Regions from separate parts of the Actinopolyspora sabaoui genome, predicted to be linked through region 1. Evidence: riboswitches for the same ligand, from Rfam matches in the RefSeq annotation. Region 1 holds a riboswitch; the other holds the start of a gene.
What was found. A riboswitch is a leader RNA that binds a small molecule or an ion and turns the genes downstream of it on or off. The one in region 1 is predicted to bind thiamine pyrophosphate.

Region 1 (7,477 bases):
CTCCTTGCACGGCGGTGACGATCTCCACCGTCGCGGCCGTGCCGAGTTCGGTCTCCTGCCAGCGGTCGCGGGGAACCACGGCGCCGTCCAGCGCCACGGCCACCCCGCGGGCCGGGCTCCGGAAACGTTCCAACGCGTCGGCGAGGGTCGCGCCCTGCTCGAACTCGTAGCGCTCTCCGTTGATCGTGACGTTCATCGTCGAACTCCACTTCGCTTCGGGTCGGCGGGTTCGGTCTCAGTGGGCACGTGGCCGCCCCGCAGCAGCGCGGTGACCGCGTCGGCTGTGATCGGTGCGTGCAGGAATCCGTTGCGGTGGTGCCCGGTGGCGACGAACACCCCGGGTTCCAGCCAGCCGATCAGCGGCAGGTTGTCCGGCGTGCCGGGACGCAACCCCGCCGTGGCCTCGGCCAGTTCGTACTCCCCGAGTCCGGCCACCACTCGCTCGGCGTCGCCGATCAGGTCGCGCACCCCGCCCACGGTTACCCGCGTGTCGAATCCGTTCTCGTACTGCGTGGCCCCCACGACCAGGCCGTCCGGGCGCGGCACCAGGTAGACCGGCCTGCCGTGCACCGGTCCCCTAATGGTGTGCTCGGGTGGTGGCAGCGCGGTGCTCCTGCGCCGCAACCGCAGGATCTCGCCCTTGACGGGGCGGACCAGCTCGGCCAGGTCCTCGTGCAGTTGCCCGGAGTTGCTGCCCGCCGCGATCACCACCACGTCGCAGCGCAACTCGGAATCGGGCAGCTCCACCACACCGGGACGGACGCGGTGCGCCGTTTCGGTGTGGAACTCGACCCCGGCCCGCCGCGCGGCCTCGCGCAGTGCGTCGAGCGTGGTGCGGTTGTCGACCGAGAGATCGCCCGGCACTTCCAGCCCGCCTTGCACGGCGGGAGCCAGCGAGGGTTCCAACCTGCGCAACGCCCTGCCGGAGTGCCTGGTCACCGTCCGGCCCAGCTTGGCCAGGTGCTCGGCGACCTCGTGCAGCTGCTCGCGGTCGGCGCTGTCGGCCCCGACGACGAGCGTGCCCCGCTCGCCGAGCCCGGAGGGCGCGTCGGCGGCGCGGGAAAGTTCGGCGGCGAAGTCCGGCCAGCGGCGCAATGAGGCCGCTCCCAGTTCGAGCAGCTCCTCCTCACCGAACCAGGTCTCGGCCAGCGGCGCCAGCATCCCGCCGGCGACGTGCGAAGCGCCGCTCGCCGGTTCCGGGTCGACCAGTCGTACCCGGCAGCCCAGCGTGGCCAGCCGCCACGCACAGGACAGCCCGATCACACCGCCGCCCACCAGGGCGATGTCGTGATGTCGTTCGTCGGTCAATGCTCGCTCCCTGCGCCGGCATGATCCGGATCAGGTTCGGCGGTCGGGGCTTCAGCCCCCTCTCAGTCCGTTCGGCCGGACTCCCGCGGGTACCCATCGCACAGCTTAGGTGATGAACTCCGTCCGCGTCAGGTAGCACCCGAGGAGCCACCGGTCACCCTCGGGAGAACCACCACGCGACCCGCTGGGGAATGTGACTGGCGCCACCGCCCACCGCGTGACCTACCCTGGACGCATGCCCGGAATGGACGGCTACGGAATGCGCGCCCGGCTGGATCAGTCGCGGCTGTACTTGTGCACCGACGCGCGCCGGGAACGCGGTGATCTCGCCGAGTTCGTGGACGAGGCACTGGCGGGCGGTGTGGACATCATCCAGCTGCGGGACAAGGACGAGTCCGGCGCTCCGCTGGAGGCCCGCGAGGAGCTCGAGGCGTTGCGGGTGCTGGCCGATTCCTGCGTCCGGCACGACGCTTTGCTGGCGGTCAACGACCGCGCGGACATCGCGCTGGCCGTCGACGCGGACGTGCTGCATCTGGGGCAGGACGACCTACCGGTGGAGACCGCTCGCGGCATCGTCGGCGATCAGATGATCATCGGCCGCTCCACGCACGACGTGGTGCAGGCGGACTCGGCGGCCACCGAGCGCGGGGTGGACTACTTCTGCACCGGCCCGGTGTGGACCACCCCCACGAAACCCGGCCGCGAAGCGGCGGGCATCGAGCTGGTGAGCCACGCCGCCGAGCACCACGGCCACGGCAGGCCATGGTTCGCTATCGGCGGTATCGGCCCGGAAAATCTGGACGAGGTCATGGCAGCGGGCGCCGAACGCGTGGTGGTGGTCCGCGCGATCACCGAGGCGGAGAACCCCCGAGAAGCCGCCGCACGGCTCCGCTCACGCCTGGTGAGCTAGCTATCAGCGGGCGCCAAGGCTGCCACGTCAACCGGCGAGTGACCGAATCGCAGACCTCGTGAATCGACGTGCCGTCTCACACGTGGGTGGGTCATCCGTCGAGTTCTCACTCACGTGTACTTTCAGTGACTGGCCACTCGCCACGTCGACGTACGTTGTGCAGCTCTCGTGCGGCCCGCTCGCGGATTCGCCGTACTCGAGTCTGATCACACGATAGCCCCGCACCCGAGGCAGATCGACCGCCCTGGACGACGCCATGGACCCGTTGGTCCACCGGTCTATTCCGTGATTCGTTACGACGGCGACGGTCACGGTCCCCCCGTACTTGGGCGAGTACTGACAACTCGTACCTTCCTCGTCCGAACCTTCCACGACCGAAACCGGTTGCGGCGGCGCCTTCACTTGAAGATCACGTAGTTTTGTCCGCGGAATCAGATCACACGGTCGCACATCGTCCAACGACAACTCGCGCGGTCTATCCGAAGAGCCACACGCCGTCGCCAGGGCGAACAGCACCAAAATCGCGGTTATGAACCGCACCAAACGAGCGCTCATCCGTAGTACCGCACCTTCAGCTCGGCTACTTTCGCCTGGAAACGCTGGATCAGAGCCGGAGTTACCTCGGCGACCCGTGCCACGAACTCGCGTTCGCTCAGCTCGCGCACCGTACCGGGATGGATAGTCGCGCTGAAGTCCTGCATCCCGACCGTGGATACGGCGATGCGCCCGTCGCCTGACTCGACGCTCGCCTCGACCACCCGCATCTCCTCCTCGAACTCGGAATCGTGCTGGTCATTCGGTTCGATGTTCAGATTCGTGGTGCTGATCGCCTCGCGATACTGCTTTACCCACCCTGTGTACAACCGTCGGGCCAAACCCGTCAAAGCGCGTTCCAGGAAGCGCTCGTCGATGAACTCGTACACACTCTCTCCGAACTCAAGCGTCACCTGGCTACGATCACGCAGCTCGGCTTCGAGTTCCATTCCGGGAGCTTTCGCCCGAACCCGAATTTGATCCAATCGTTCCGCCAATTCGCCCACTGCGCCATTCCCTCCTAGGTCGCCCGACCGAGCCCTTCATCGCTGGTCATTTCGTCGCCACCCATTCCTGCCAGCGCGGGGCGCGCCGAAACCAACACGGCGCGATCAGATTCCACCCCACCCGGAACCTCGTTCAGCGCCTTGGATATCTTTTTTCCGGATTCGCGGGTCTCCTTCGTGAGCTCGGCGATCGAATCCTTCATCGACTGTATGACCTGTTCCACCGATCCGGCTTCTCTGGCCATTTTCGCCGCGTCCATTCCAGCGGTGCCTACCGCGCCGACAGCCCCCACGGCCGGTATCACAGCAGCCGAGGCTCCCCCGGTGAAGGGAATCGATCCGACCGCAGCCACCGCCGCAGCAACCGAGAAAGTGAATTTCAGCTCGTTCTTCCCACAGCTCTGGACGTTGTCCAAGCCATTGAGCGTCTCCCTCGCGATCGATTCGATGTCATCACGTGCTCGGGCGCCACCGTTCCTGCTCCGCTTCCAGCGCGCCCCGCAGCACGCCGAGCAGCAGGAACTGGTTCTTGGTCACAGCAGGTAACGGATCGAGGAAGTTCCGTTTGAAGTTGTCCGCGGCCTCACCTGTCCAACTATCCAACGTGTCCCCGGCTGAACCAATCCGTGTGAGGTCTGGATTCGCCTTGATGTTCCCACCGTTGATCGGGTCCTTCATCTCTCCGGAGGACAGCTGCTCCATCGCTCTTCCCAGCGCCGTGATTGGTGCATCGTAGGAGCCGGGGTCGGGGATATCGAAGAAGGGTTCGAAGTGTGGTACGGCCACTCCCTCGTATTTCCGCTGGATCTCCTGGTAGTTGACCCCTTTGGAACCACTGGGGCCACCCTGATCAGCCGTGTTCACCTTGTGGTCATATTCGACCTCAGCAGCGCGCTGCTCTATCTCTTTCGCTCGCTGCATCAAAACGTCAAAGCTCATGTGCTCACTCCGGTTCCGGCTGACCACGCTCGTCAATCAGCTGCTGTAGTCGCGCCGCTGCGGCCCGGTCGTCTTCCGCGTACTGCTGGGCCGCCTGATTCAACGCATCGGCGGTCTCGTCCAGATTTCTTCGGGTTGTGCGCAACAGATCGATGACGGGGTGGTGCGCCTGCTGGTACTTATCCGATACCGCGCCCTGCTCGGAGACGAACTGTTCAGGCACGCTTGAGATCCCATTTATCCCCTCCAGCGCGCTTGCGCACTTGTCGATCGCGCTATCGTACGCACCGGACACCATCGGGAGGTCGGAATTGGCGACCTGTTTCAGCTCGTACAGGTCGGTACCGAACTCCTTGCCCGTGTGTGCCATGTATCTGCCCTTCGATTGGTTTGACAGCCCCTATGCTATCGCTCGTAACGGCACGGAAAGTCTGAATCCACGAAAATGAGCGAAGAGCAGATGCTCCTTCCGGACGTATTCCTGCCGAGTAGCCATCGTCTTTCCAACTCATGGGGTTCGAACGCCGACGGGGGGTGGTCCGGAGTTTCCCCATCGAGCACGCACGACGTGGTGCAGGCGGAGTCGGCGGCCACCGAGCGCGGGGTGGACTACTTCTGCACCAACCCGGTGTGGACCACCCCCACGAAACCCGGCCGCGAAGCGGCGGGCATCGAGCTGGTGAGCCACGCCGCCGAGCACCACGGCCACGGCAGGCCATGGTTCGCGATCGGCGGTATCGGCCCGGAAAATCTGGACGAGGTCATGGCAGCGGGCGCCGAACGCGTGGTGGTGGTCCGCGCGATCACCGAGGCGGAGAACCCCCGAGAAGCCGCCGCACGGCTCCGCTCACGCCTGGCGGGCTGACCCCGATCACGAGGCACGGCGGACAAGCGGAGCGGCTCGACTGCGAGCCGAATCGGAACGAGACCACTCCTCGCCCGGCCGTACGTCCCGACGATCGGCGGCCCGCCCGGCGATTTCGCGAGAAATTGACGCCCCCTGCGTACCATCGCATTCTCGGAACGGTGGCGCGGCGATTTCGCGAGAAATTGACGGAGCGCGCTCTGGTGACGGCGACCCCCGCTGGGAGGGGGCCGGGGGCCGCCGCCCGGAGTCGTTCCCGTCGTTCGCACGTCGACGGGACCGAACACCGTCCTCGGGACGGGGCGCCGCCGCTGCTGCCCCGCCGGAACTCCACTGCGTCCTGCCGCACCGGCTGTGCCGTTGTCCGCTTCCAGCACTCCTGATGCCGAATCGCGGTCGATCACCACGCGGCTCGAACAGCGTCAATTTCCCGCGAAATCGCCGCGCCGTTGGGGCGAGGTGGCCCCGTGGCCGTCAATTTCTCGCGAAATCGCCGCGCCCTCGACGCAGGGCCGAGCTCCCACCACTCCCGCGGGCCGCACCCCGAGCACCCTCGTGGTCGGCACCGCCGCGGGTTCTCGGGTGCGGCTCTCGCGAGGAAGGCCCGAGGTTGGGTAGCTCGCTACCCGGTGTCGGGCCCCCGCAGTGAGAGCCGTGCCAGAGGTTCCGCCGAGCAAGCCGAACGGCCACCCGGGAATCAGCCGGTCAGGAGGGAGACGTCGTAGCGTTGCAGGGCCTCGTTGACCGGCTGGAAGAAGGTGGTCCCGCCGGAGGTGCAGTTGCCCCACCCTCCGGAGGTGATCCCCTGCGCCTGCTGCCCGGAGACGAACGATCCGCCGGAGTCGCCGGGTTCGGCGCAGACGTCGGTACGGGTGAGCCCTTCGACGATGCCCTGGGGGTAGCGGACGCTCTGGTGTTTGCCGACGATCGTGCCGCAGTGCCAGCCGGTGGTGGAGCCGGAGCGGCACACCGAGGAGCCCACCGGCGCCTCGGTGGAGCCCGCGATGTTGACGGTGCCACCGCCGTAGTCGTTGACCAGTGGCCTGCCCTCAGCCGAGGTGCGGATGTAGGAGAAGTCGTCACTGGGGAAGGAGGAGCCCTCCGCCCAACCGGCCGGGTTGCTGGTGCTGTCACCGGTGGCGGCGCAGTGCCCCGCGCTGAGGAATCCGCCCTGGACGGCGAATCCGATCGAGCAGCGGGTGTCGCCGCCGATGTAGTACGGGTTGCCGCCGACGACGTCGGCGTAGAGTCGCGGCTCGCCCGGGGTCTCGGTGATTCGTACCGCCTCGGTGGGCACTCCGGTGGAGCGGAGGAACTCCCGCACCCGCGGCACGCTGCCCTTTTCGGCGGTGACTACCACCGAGTTGTCCGTGGTGTCCACGTAGTGCCCGGTCACTCCGGCCGGGGCGCCGCGCAACGATTCGTCGAGCCGCTCGGCGATACCTTCGAGGTACTGGGAGCTGTACTCGACCAGTTCGGCCCGTGCACCGGCGGCACGAGCGTCGGCCAGCCGGGAACGCTCGGTCACGCCGACCACCAGCTTTCCGCTGGCGGCGTCGTAGTGCGCACCGCCGTAGGAGTCCCCCAGTGTGCGCCGCAGCGTGTGGCGGACCTGCTCGGCTATGGTCTCCTGGTACAGCCGCAGCCGGGATTCGCGTGCGCTGAGCCCGAGGTCGCGCTGCATCGCCTTGAGCAGCGAAGCGGCCCCGTCCGGTTCAGCGGTGTTCGTACTCTCGGCTGCCGAGGCGGCCGGTGCCGCGGTCGCGACGGTGGCCGTCGCCAACAACAGGGTCCCCACGAGACGGCAGGCGATCCCTAACTTCACTGACGGCCTCCCTCGAAAGCGGGAAAATTTCCACGGTCGCGTGAGCGACGTTGGGCGATCACCGCGCCAACATTGATGCGCAACCTAGCAGATCTCCCCGCTATATCGGAGAGGTATCGACGGAATAACTCGTGTTGTGTTTTCACCGCCACTTCGCGTGATCGAAATAACGGATGAAACGAACGAACCGGATCAGTCACTCGCCGGGTGCCGAGGGCCGAGCAGTCTGCCGGAGGCGCGCGTCCGGTGTGGACTCGTCCGAGCCGGTCTCCGATGTCTCGGTGGTTTCGGACTCGGTGGTGGTCGTCGAATCCGTGGTGCCGCTCGGCTGCCGCTCAGCGGACTCCTCGGGCGTCGAGGTCTCGCTCGGCGCGGTGCTCGTTTCGGAGGGTTCGGAGCGGTCGGCGGATTCGGAGGGCTCGGGGGGCGAACTCGACTCGGAGGCGGGCACCGGCTTCCCCTCTTCCGAGGGATCGGTCCGCGCCCCGGCATCGCCCTGGCGGAACATGCTTCCCACGGTGGTCCCGCCGGAATCGCCGGAGACCGAGTCCCCGGTGATGCTCTCGTAACCGGTGATCAGCACCATGCAC
Region 2 (7,477 bases), on a different contig from region 1:
ACCGGGGCGGACGTGGTGCACGTAATCGGTGGTGGCTACATCAACGGAATCTGGCCGCACCATCTCGGGCTGCTCGCGGCGGCCGTGGCGCTGGGGGAACGCTCCGGTGCGCGGCTGGCGATGACCGGACAGGGCCTGACGCCGTTACCCAGCGAGGCGAGGCCGTTGTTGAGTGCCCTGGCGAGGCGGTTCGACGTGGTGGACGTGCGGGACACGCCCTCGCTGGACGCGCTGGCCAACGTGCCGGACGTCACCGACACCGGCGACGACCTGTTCTTCGGGATCACGCCCCACATGTACCGGCAGGACGACTGTCCCGAGGTCATGATCTGCGTGCAGTCCGACCTGCTGAGCATGAGCCGGGCCGCGCTGGCCGGTTTCGTACTCGAGACCCTGCGGCACTGGAAAACCCCCTCCGAACGCATCGGATTCGTGGAGGGGATGCCGCTGGTGGATCGCGAGATCTACACCCTGCTGAAACACGAGTTACCCGGGGCCCGTTTCTACCCGTTCTCCGAGATCATGAATTCGGGCCTGCCCGCCAACGCCGAACAGCGGTGGTTGTCCACCCGGTTCCACACCCACCTGGTCGCCGCGGCGAGCGGAGCGGCCGGAACCGCACTGGCGATCGACGCCGACTACTACACCGGCAAACACGGTTCACTGATCGCGAGCGGGTCCGGGTGGTCGCTGAACACGGATCTGAGCATCTCGGTAGCCAAGGAGCCCGCCGGTGGATTCGATCTCGGCACGCTGGACTCGCTTCGCTCGGCCAAGGCCGAACTCGCCGCCAAAATCTACTCCCAGTAGAGCCCTGACCGGTCTCCGTAGCTACTCACTTGGCGGAACCTCCGGGGGCGCCTCGCTGCGGGTGCCCCGACATCGGGTAGCGACCTACACAACGTCGGGGCCGTCCTCGCGAGGCACTCCCCGGAGAACCCGCGGCGGTGCCGACTGCCGGCGCGGTCGGAGTGCGGCTACTCGTCGGTGCTGGCGGCCCGGCGATTTCGCGGGAAATTGACACCGCTCCGAAGCCGGGAGCCTCCCGAGCGGACCTCGCCGTTGAAGTGATCGTTTCGACGCTCACCGCGCCGAAGGCACACACCGAGCGAGGAGTCGACCGGGGACGAACTCCGGTGCGCGCGTCACTCGTGCGGTGCGGGGAGCCAGGCCGCGGTGGGCCAGCTCTCGGTCTCCCACGCGCTGTTCCAGAACAACCATTCGTACTCGCTGCACCGCACGAAGGCCGTGAGCATGCGGCGCCGCGTGTTCTCGTCGGTTCCCGCGGCGAGCCTGTCGGTGAGTTCCCTGGCACCGAGTACCGCGTTGGCGAACTCCTCGTCCGCATAGGTGGCGATCCACCGACCATAGGGGTGCCCGGCCGTCGTTCCGGTGCTCTCCAGAATCGTGCTGCCCACGTGCTGGTACACCCAGAAGCAGGGCAACAGGGCGGCGACCAGCACCGGGTAGGGCTCGCTCAGCGCGGTGGCACGCAGGTAGGAGGTGTAGGCCAGACAGGTCGGTGAGGTCTGGATCCCCGACATCTCCTCCTCGGTGAGACCGAGCTGTTCGATGTAACCGGCGTGCAGTTTGCGCTCCTCGGCCAACGCTCCGTGCGCGCTGCCTGCCAGGAAAGCCGCATCGGCGGGATCGTCGGCCCGACTCGCGGCGGCGGCCAGTGCCTGCGCGAAGCCGAACAGGTAGCGCGAGTCCTGCACGATGTAGAACGCGAACCGGTCCCGTGGCAGGCTGCCGTCGGCCAGTGCCGTGTTGAACGGGTGGTGCACGATCGCACGTTGCAGTTCGGCGGTGTAGGACCAGGCTTCGGCGCAGAAACCGCCGGGTACTGGGTCGGGAAGGCGGTAACTCATGTCTTTCCTCCGCTTCGGCGGTTCGTCGGGGCGGTTTGCGAGGTCTTCCCCTCGTGGGCCGTGTTCCCCTCTTGGGCCTCGGGAGCGATCCCTTCGAGGCGGGCCCACCGAGGAGACGGCGGTGGCAGGCCGGGACCTTCGCGGATGGTGTGCTTCGACGTCATGGACGGAGTGATCAGCTGGGCGGCGTGCTCGCAGCAGGCCACCAGCGGTAGAAGTGGTGCACCGGGCCGTGGCCCTGTCCGACGTCGAGCAGGTCGGCGGCGCGCAGCGCACCGGTGAGGTACTCCTTGGCCTCGCGCACGGCGGTGGGCCAGTCCCGCCCCAGGGCCCGCAGTGCCGCCGTGGCGGCCGAGAGGGTGCACCCCGTGCCGTGGTCGTTCTTGGTCACCACGCGCTCGTGCGCCAACATCTCGACACCGCTCGCGGTGCGCAGCACGTCCACGCTGGACTCGCCCCCCAGGTGACCGCCCTTCAGCAGCACCCGCTCGACTCCCAGCCCGGACAGCCGTTCGGCCTGAGTGGCCATTCCATCGGTACCGGTGGGCTCCGACGTACCGAGCAGATCCGCGGCTTCGGGCAGATTGGGTGTGATCAGGTCAACGCGGGGCAGCAACTCGTCCCGCAACGCGCGGACCGCGTCGGCGGCAAGCAGCCGGTCTCCGCTCTTGGCGACCATTACCGGATCCAGCACGATCTCGCGTGCCGAGTACTCGGACAACACCCTCGCGACGGTTCGGATGATCTCCGTGTCCGAGAGCATCCCGATCTTGACCGCGTCGACCCGCACGTCGTCGAACAGGGTCCGTAGCTGATCGGCCACGAAGTCCGAGGGGATCTCCCTCACCGAGGAGACTCCCGTGGTGGTCTGGGCCACGAGCGCCGTGGTCACCGCCATACCGTAGGTGCCGTGGGCGGAGAAAGTCTTCAGATCGGCCTGAATACCCGCTCCCCCACTGGGATCGGTACCGGCGATCGTGAGCACGTTCGGAATCACTGCTGCCCCTCTCACGGCTGGACGCGCACGGGGGCGTGGCGACGGCGTACGTGGCTCGTCCGGAGCGACCGCACACCGGCCCCGGAACAGCTGGAACCACCCGGCAACCGGGCATGACGGCACACGTACGAGCCGGCAACACCGCGACGTCCCTCCGCTAGTGCGAACTAGTTCAGGTTCGACGGGTCTCTCTCAGCCCGACCGAACGGCCGGGCACCCCGCGTCACTGGCCGGAGAGGGTTCGTTCGTCACCACTCCGGCGAACCTCAAGATAGCAGCGGCGGTCAACGCCGAACGGCACAACGCCGCGTCCGTCCAAGGCCGCTACTCGATCAGGCCGACCGGAAACCCCGGCAGCAACGCCTCACCCTGCCGCACCTGTTGGCGCAGCGTTCCGGTAGCCAGGGAGTGCACCCGGTCACTCCTGCCCGCGGCACGTACTTCCGCCAACGGCTGCCCAGCCCTCACCCGGCTGCCGTCCGCCGCCAACCACCGGACCAGTACGCCACTGGCGGTTTCCGGCATACGACCCTCCGGCTGTTCGGCGCAGTACAGCAACTCCGTCATCCGCTGCCTCCGACTCGCGGCCAACATGAGGCGTGTTCGTCGTCCGGTCGCTGCCAGACCGGACGGCGGGTACCTTCGAAAGGTGCAGCCTCCAAAACACACAGTCCCGGACGCAACACTGTACGGACACCTTTCGCGGAACGCGGGGCACGGTGGGAGCGACCGCCGCACTACTCGGATCCGGACGCCACGGGGGAACCGGCCGGGCACCACATCATGGAACGGCCTCCGGCGAGTTATGTCACACCGAGGGCCGCGGATGCCGCACAGCACTCCGGGATCGTGAGGCCACGCACGACGGCGGACTAGAGTTGGGGCAATGAACAGCACTACCGAAGTACTCAGCAGCACGCACGCCGGGCAGAACCCGGAGCAGGACCCGGCCGCGGTCTGGGAACCGCTGGCGGGACTCGCCGAGGCGGCAGCCGAAACCGCGAGTGGCTCCACCACGGTCGCGATCAACCGTGGTTTCGACCGCAAGGCGCGGGAGCGTGCCCGAGCGCTGCGGCAGCTGCTCGACGAGCGTGGGGTGCGAGCCACCGAGATCACCCCGGCGCCGGACAGCGAGGAACTGCTCGCCGACAGCAGTGTGGACTCGGTGATCAACCTGGTGGGCACGGGTTCCTGGCAGCCCTACCGGCTGGCCGCGAAGGAACGGGCGGCACTGCTGGCGCCGCGCCCGGAGGAGGGCGAGCCGGGCGAGAGCCTGCGGCGCGACGTGATCGCGATGAACCGGCAGGACTCCCGCAGGGACGCCGCGCTGAGCAGGGTCGTGGTGCTTCCGGAGAACGCGACGGAAGGCAGCATCACGCTCAACCGCGGCGGTGAGCCGCTGTCCATTCCCGGTGGGCAGGTCACGATCACGCTGCACGAGGGGCAACTGGACGTCCGCATCGAGGGGCCGGACTACTCCGAGCAGCACTTCACCGCGGACCGGTTGAGTCTGGAGACGCACGGTGGGCCACATCGCTTGATCCGCGACGAGATGCCGATCGCGGAGTTCGAGGGCTCGCTGGATTTCGTTTGCGAGCGGGAAGGTCTGGTCGTTCGGTCGGTCTGACCATCACCCGTTCTTCCGGCGGCTCCCGGGAGCGACCGGAGCGCGCCGAGGAATCGGGCCTCGTGCCACGACCAGCCCGTTCCGGTCGTGGCGAGTTGTCCGAAGCTCTCAACGACCCCGCCCGCCGGTGACCCGAACACCGAGGGTGGCGAGCCCGGCGAGAGCGAGCGCCGGAACCGCCAGCGCCAGTGGTGCGAGTGTCCCGGGCGTGAGGGCGTTGTGGAGAGTCCAGAGCGCGATGCACATCGCCGCACATGCCGCCAGGAACGCGGTGACCGTCAACAACCGACGGCGACGCGGGAGTTCGCGAAGTCTCGCGCGTGCGTGGGAGGGAAGTCGGCCCACGGTCACCGCGATCGGCAGCACAGCCGCCGCCAGGATCAGCAGCCCGAGGGCCGAGTCGACTCGTTCCGGCGAGTCGCCGAGCCCGATCAGCAGGCCCAGCGTTCCCACAGCCAGGATCAGCAGGGCCCGGTCGAGCACTCGCCACAGCCGCGCGTCGTAACCGCTCACCCCGCTGAGTGTGCCAGCCGATTCGGAGATCTGGACATTCCTGACGCCTCTCCCCTTCCTTGCGAGCGCCACACAAGGCATTATCTACTCACGAGTAGATAGAGTTGTGAGGTGTCGCGTGACGAGTGAGCGGACCCCTGAGAGCCGGTCGCGGAGCCCGTTGCCGAGAGCAACCGGTAAACGCCGAGTCGAGCGAGCCGAACAGGGCGCTGTAGCCCGATGGTTCGCACGACGGGCACCGGTACTGCTCGACGCCCTTACCCTGATAAGACAGGGTGTCGTCCGCCCGATGCGGCCGGACAGGCTGCTGCGGATCGCGATGGCCTACCGACGTTGGGGGATCGCGATTCCGCTCGGGTACACGGTGGGCGCGATACGCCACCCCGACCGCCCTGCCGTGATCGACGAGCGCGGTGCGCTGAGTTTCGCCGAAGTGGAGCAGCGCACCACCCGGTTGGCGAACGGGCTGCGCGAGTACGGGGTGAAATCCGGCTCCAGGGTGGCGATCCTGTGCCGGAACCATCACGGTTTCGTCGAGGGCCTGCTGGCGGCGAGCAAACTGGGTGCTGATTCCGTGCTGCTCAACACCGGCATGAGTGCCGAGCAGATGTCGGCCGTACTGGCCGAGCAGAGTGTGGCGGTGGTGATCTCCGACTCCGAGTTCACCGAGGGGCTGCGGCTGCCGGACGGCGCGGAACTGCTCGTGAGCTGGACGGAGAGCACGACGAGCGAGACCACCCTGGAGCAGCTGATCGGACGATCCCCGGCGACTCCGCTGCCCAAACGTCCCCGGCACGGCCGGATGATCGTGCTGACCTCCGGAACCACCGGCACACCCAAGGGCGCGCGGCGTCCCGATCCGCCGAACCTGAGCCCGGCGACGACGATCATGTCCAGGGTGCCGCTGCGCAGCGGTGAACGGATGTTGGTCTGCGCTCCGATGTTCCACACCTGGGGGCTGGCCGCGTTCCAGCTGGGAACCGTACTCGGAGCCACCCTGGTGCTACGCAGAGGATTCGATCCGCAGCAGACTCTCGCCGCGCTGCAGCGACATCGCTGCGGCGCCATGTTCGCGGTGCCGGTGATGCTGCAACGAATCCTGGAACTGCCGGAACGGCAGCGGCGCAACTACGATCACCGCGAACTGCGAATCGTCGCCTGCAGTGGTTCGGCACTGTCCGGCACGCTCGCCACCGAGTTCCAACGGGCCTTCGGGCCGGTGCTGTACAACTTCTACGGTTCCACCGAGGCTTCCTGGGTGAGTATCGCGAATCCGAGGGACCTGCGCACCGCGCCCGGCACGGCGGGCAAACCGCCCCGAGGCACGACGCTGCGGATCCTGGACGAGTCCGGCTCTCCGGTGGACAGCGGCGAGACCGGTGTTGTCCATGTGGGCAACGACATGCTGTTCGAGGGATACACCAACGGCAAGGAAGTCCGGCGCACGGACGGGTTGATGCCCACCGGCGATCTCGGCTATCTCGATCGGGAGGGCCGACTGTTCATCGTCGGGCGAGCCGACGACATGATCGTCTCGGGCGGGGAGAACGTCTACCCCAAGGAGACCGAGGACGTCATCGCCTCGTTCGAGGAGGTCCGCGAAGTGGCGGTCACCGGGGTCGAGGACCCCAAGCACGGACAGCGGCTGGCTGCCTTCGTGGTGCCGCACGACGGCCACGAGTTGGACGAGGACACCGTTCGTGAACGGGTGAGGGAAAAACTGTCCACGTTCGCCCGCCCCCGTGACGTGGTATTCCTGAACGAACTCCCCCGCAACGCCACCGGCAAGGTGGTCCCGAACAGGCTGCCCTTCCGGGACGCGTCACGGTAGAGCTCGTCGGCCGCACGCTGTCGGGGATGCGGTCGGTGGGACCGCTCGCGCGGCAATCGTTCCGGGAGGTGCGACGTCGAACGTTCCACCACACCACGTCGCACCTCCCCCGTCGCGGGTCCAGGTGGCAAGTCCCCTGGGGGAGAGCCGTGGCGTGACGACGCACCGACGGTTTAGCGTGCACCCACCGTGGCGCGTTAGGCTAACCACGGTGAACGATCGTCTAGTGTGGATCGACTGCGAAATGACCGGGCTGGAGCTCGGCAACGACGCGTTGATCGAGATCGCCGCCCTGGTCACCGATGCCGACCTGAACATTCTCGGCGAAGGTGTGGACATCGTGATCCACGCCGACGAGGAGGCACTGCGAAACATGCCGGAGGTCGTGCGGGAAATGCACGACCGTTCCGGGCTGACCGAGGAGGTACGCCGGTCCCCGGTCACCCTCGCCCAGGCCGAGCAGCGGGTACTGGAGTACCTGCGGGAGCACGTGCCGAACGGGCGGTCCGCACCGCTGGCGGGGAACTCGATCGCCACCGACCGCGGTTTCATCGCCAGGGACATGCCGGAACTCGACCAGTACCTGCACTACCGCATGGTGGACGTCTCCTCGGTCAAGGAGCTGTGCCGCCGATGGT

Region 2: linked by a shared signal. The riboswitch ahead of thiD (bifunctional hydroxymethylpyrimidine kinase/phosphomethylpyrimidine kinase) and the one ahead of thiO (glycine oxidase ThiO) in region 1 are both predicted to bind thiamine pyrophosphate.

The regions. Positions count from the first base shown of each region.
Region 1 covers NZ_JBMIHH010000009.1:138,749-146,225, reverse strand. The annotation lists gene thiS (sulfur carrier protein ThiS) at 1-196, opposite strand, end outside; gene thiO (glycine oxidase ThiO) at 193-1,308, opposite strand; TPP riboswitch at 1,299-1,405, opposite strand; gene thiE (thiamine phosphate synthase) at 1,544-2,218, shown strand; gene ACOQFL_RS17555 (DUF3558 family protein) at 2,246-2,773, opposite strand; gene ACOQFL_RS17550 (hypothetical protein) at 2,770-3,201, opposite strand; gene ACOQFL_RS17545 (hypothetical protein) at 3,273-3,674, opposite strand; gene ACOQFL_RS17540 (hypothetical protein) at 3,712-4,197, opposite strand; gene ACOQFL_RS17535 (hypothetical protein) at 4,202-4,567, opposite strand; partial or broken gene ACOQFL_RS17530 (thiamine phosphate synthase) at 4,754-5,062, shown strand; gene ACOQFL_RS17525 (S1 family peptidase) at 5,760-6,887, opposite strand; gene ACOQFL_RS17520 (hypothetical protein) at 7,084-7,477, opposite strand, start outside.
Region 2 covers NZ_JBMIHH010000005.1:247,543-255,019, reverse strand. The annotation lists gene ACOQFL_RS11190 (polysaccharide pyruvyl transferase family protein) at 1-810, shown strand, start outside; gene tenA (thiaminase II) at 1,146-1,871, opposite strand; gene thiD (bifunctional hydroxymethylpyrimidine kinase/phosphomethylpyrimidine kinase) at 2,047-2,868, opposite strand; TPP riboswitch at 3,001-3,099, opposite strand; gene ACOQFL_RS11175 (biotin/lipoyl attachment domain-containing protein) at 3,193-3,435, opposite strand; gene ACOQFL_RS11170 (hypothetical protein) at 3,755-4,495, shown strand; gene ACOQFL_RS11165 (hypothetical protein) at 4,604-5,008, opposite strand; gene ACOQFL_RS11160 (AMP-binding protein) at 5,298-6,839, shown strand; gene orn (oligoribonuclease) at 7,051-7,477, shown strand, end outside.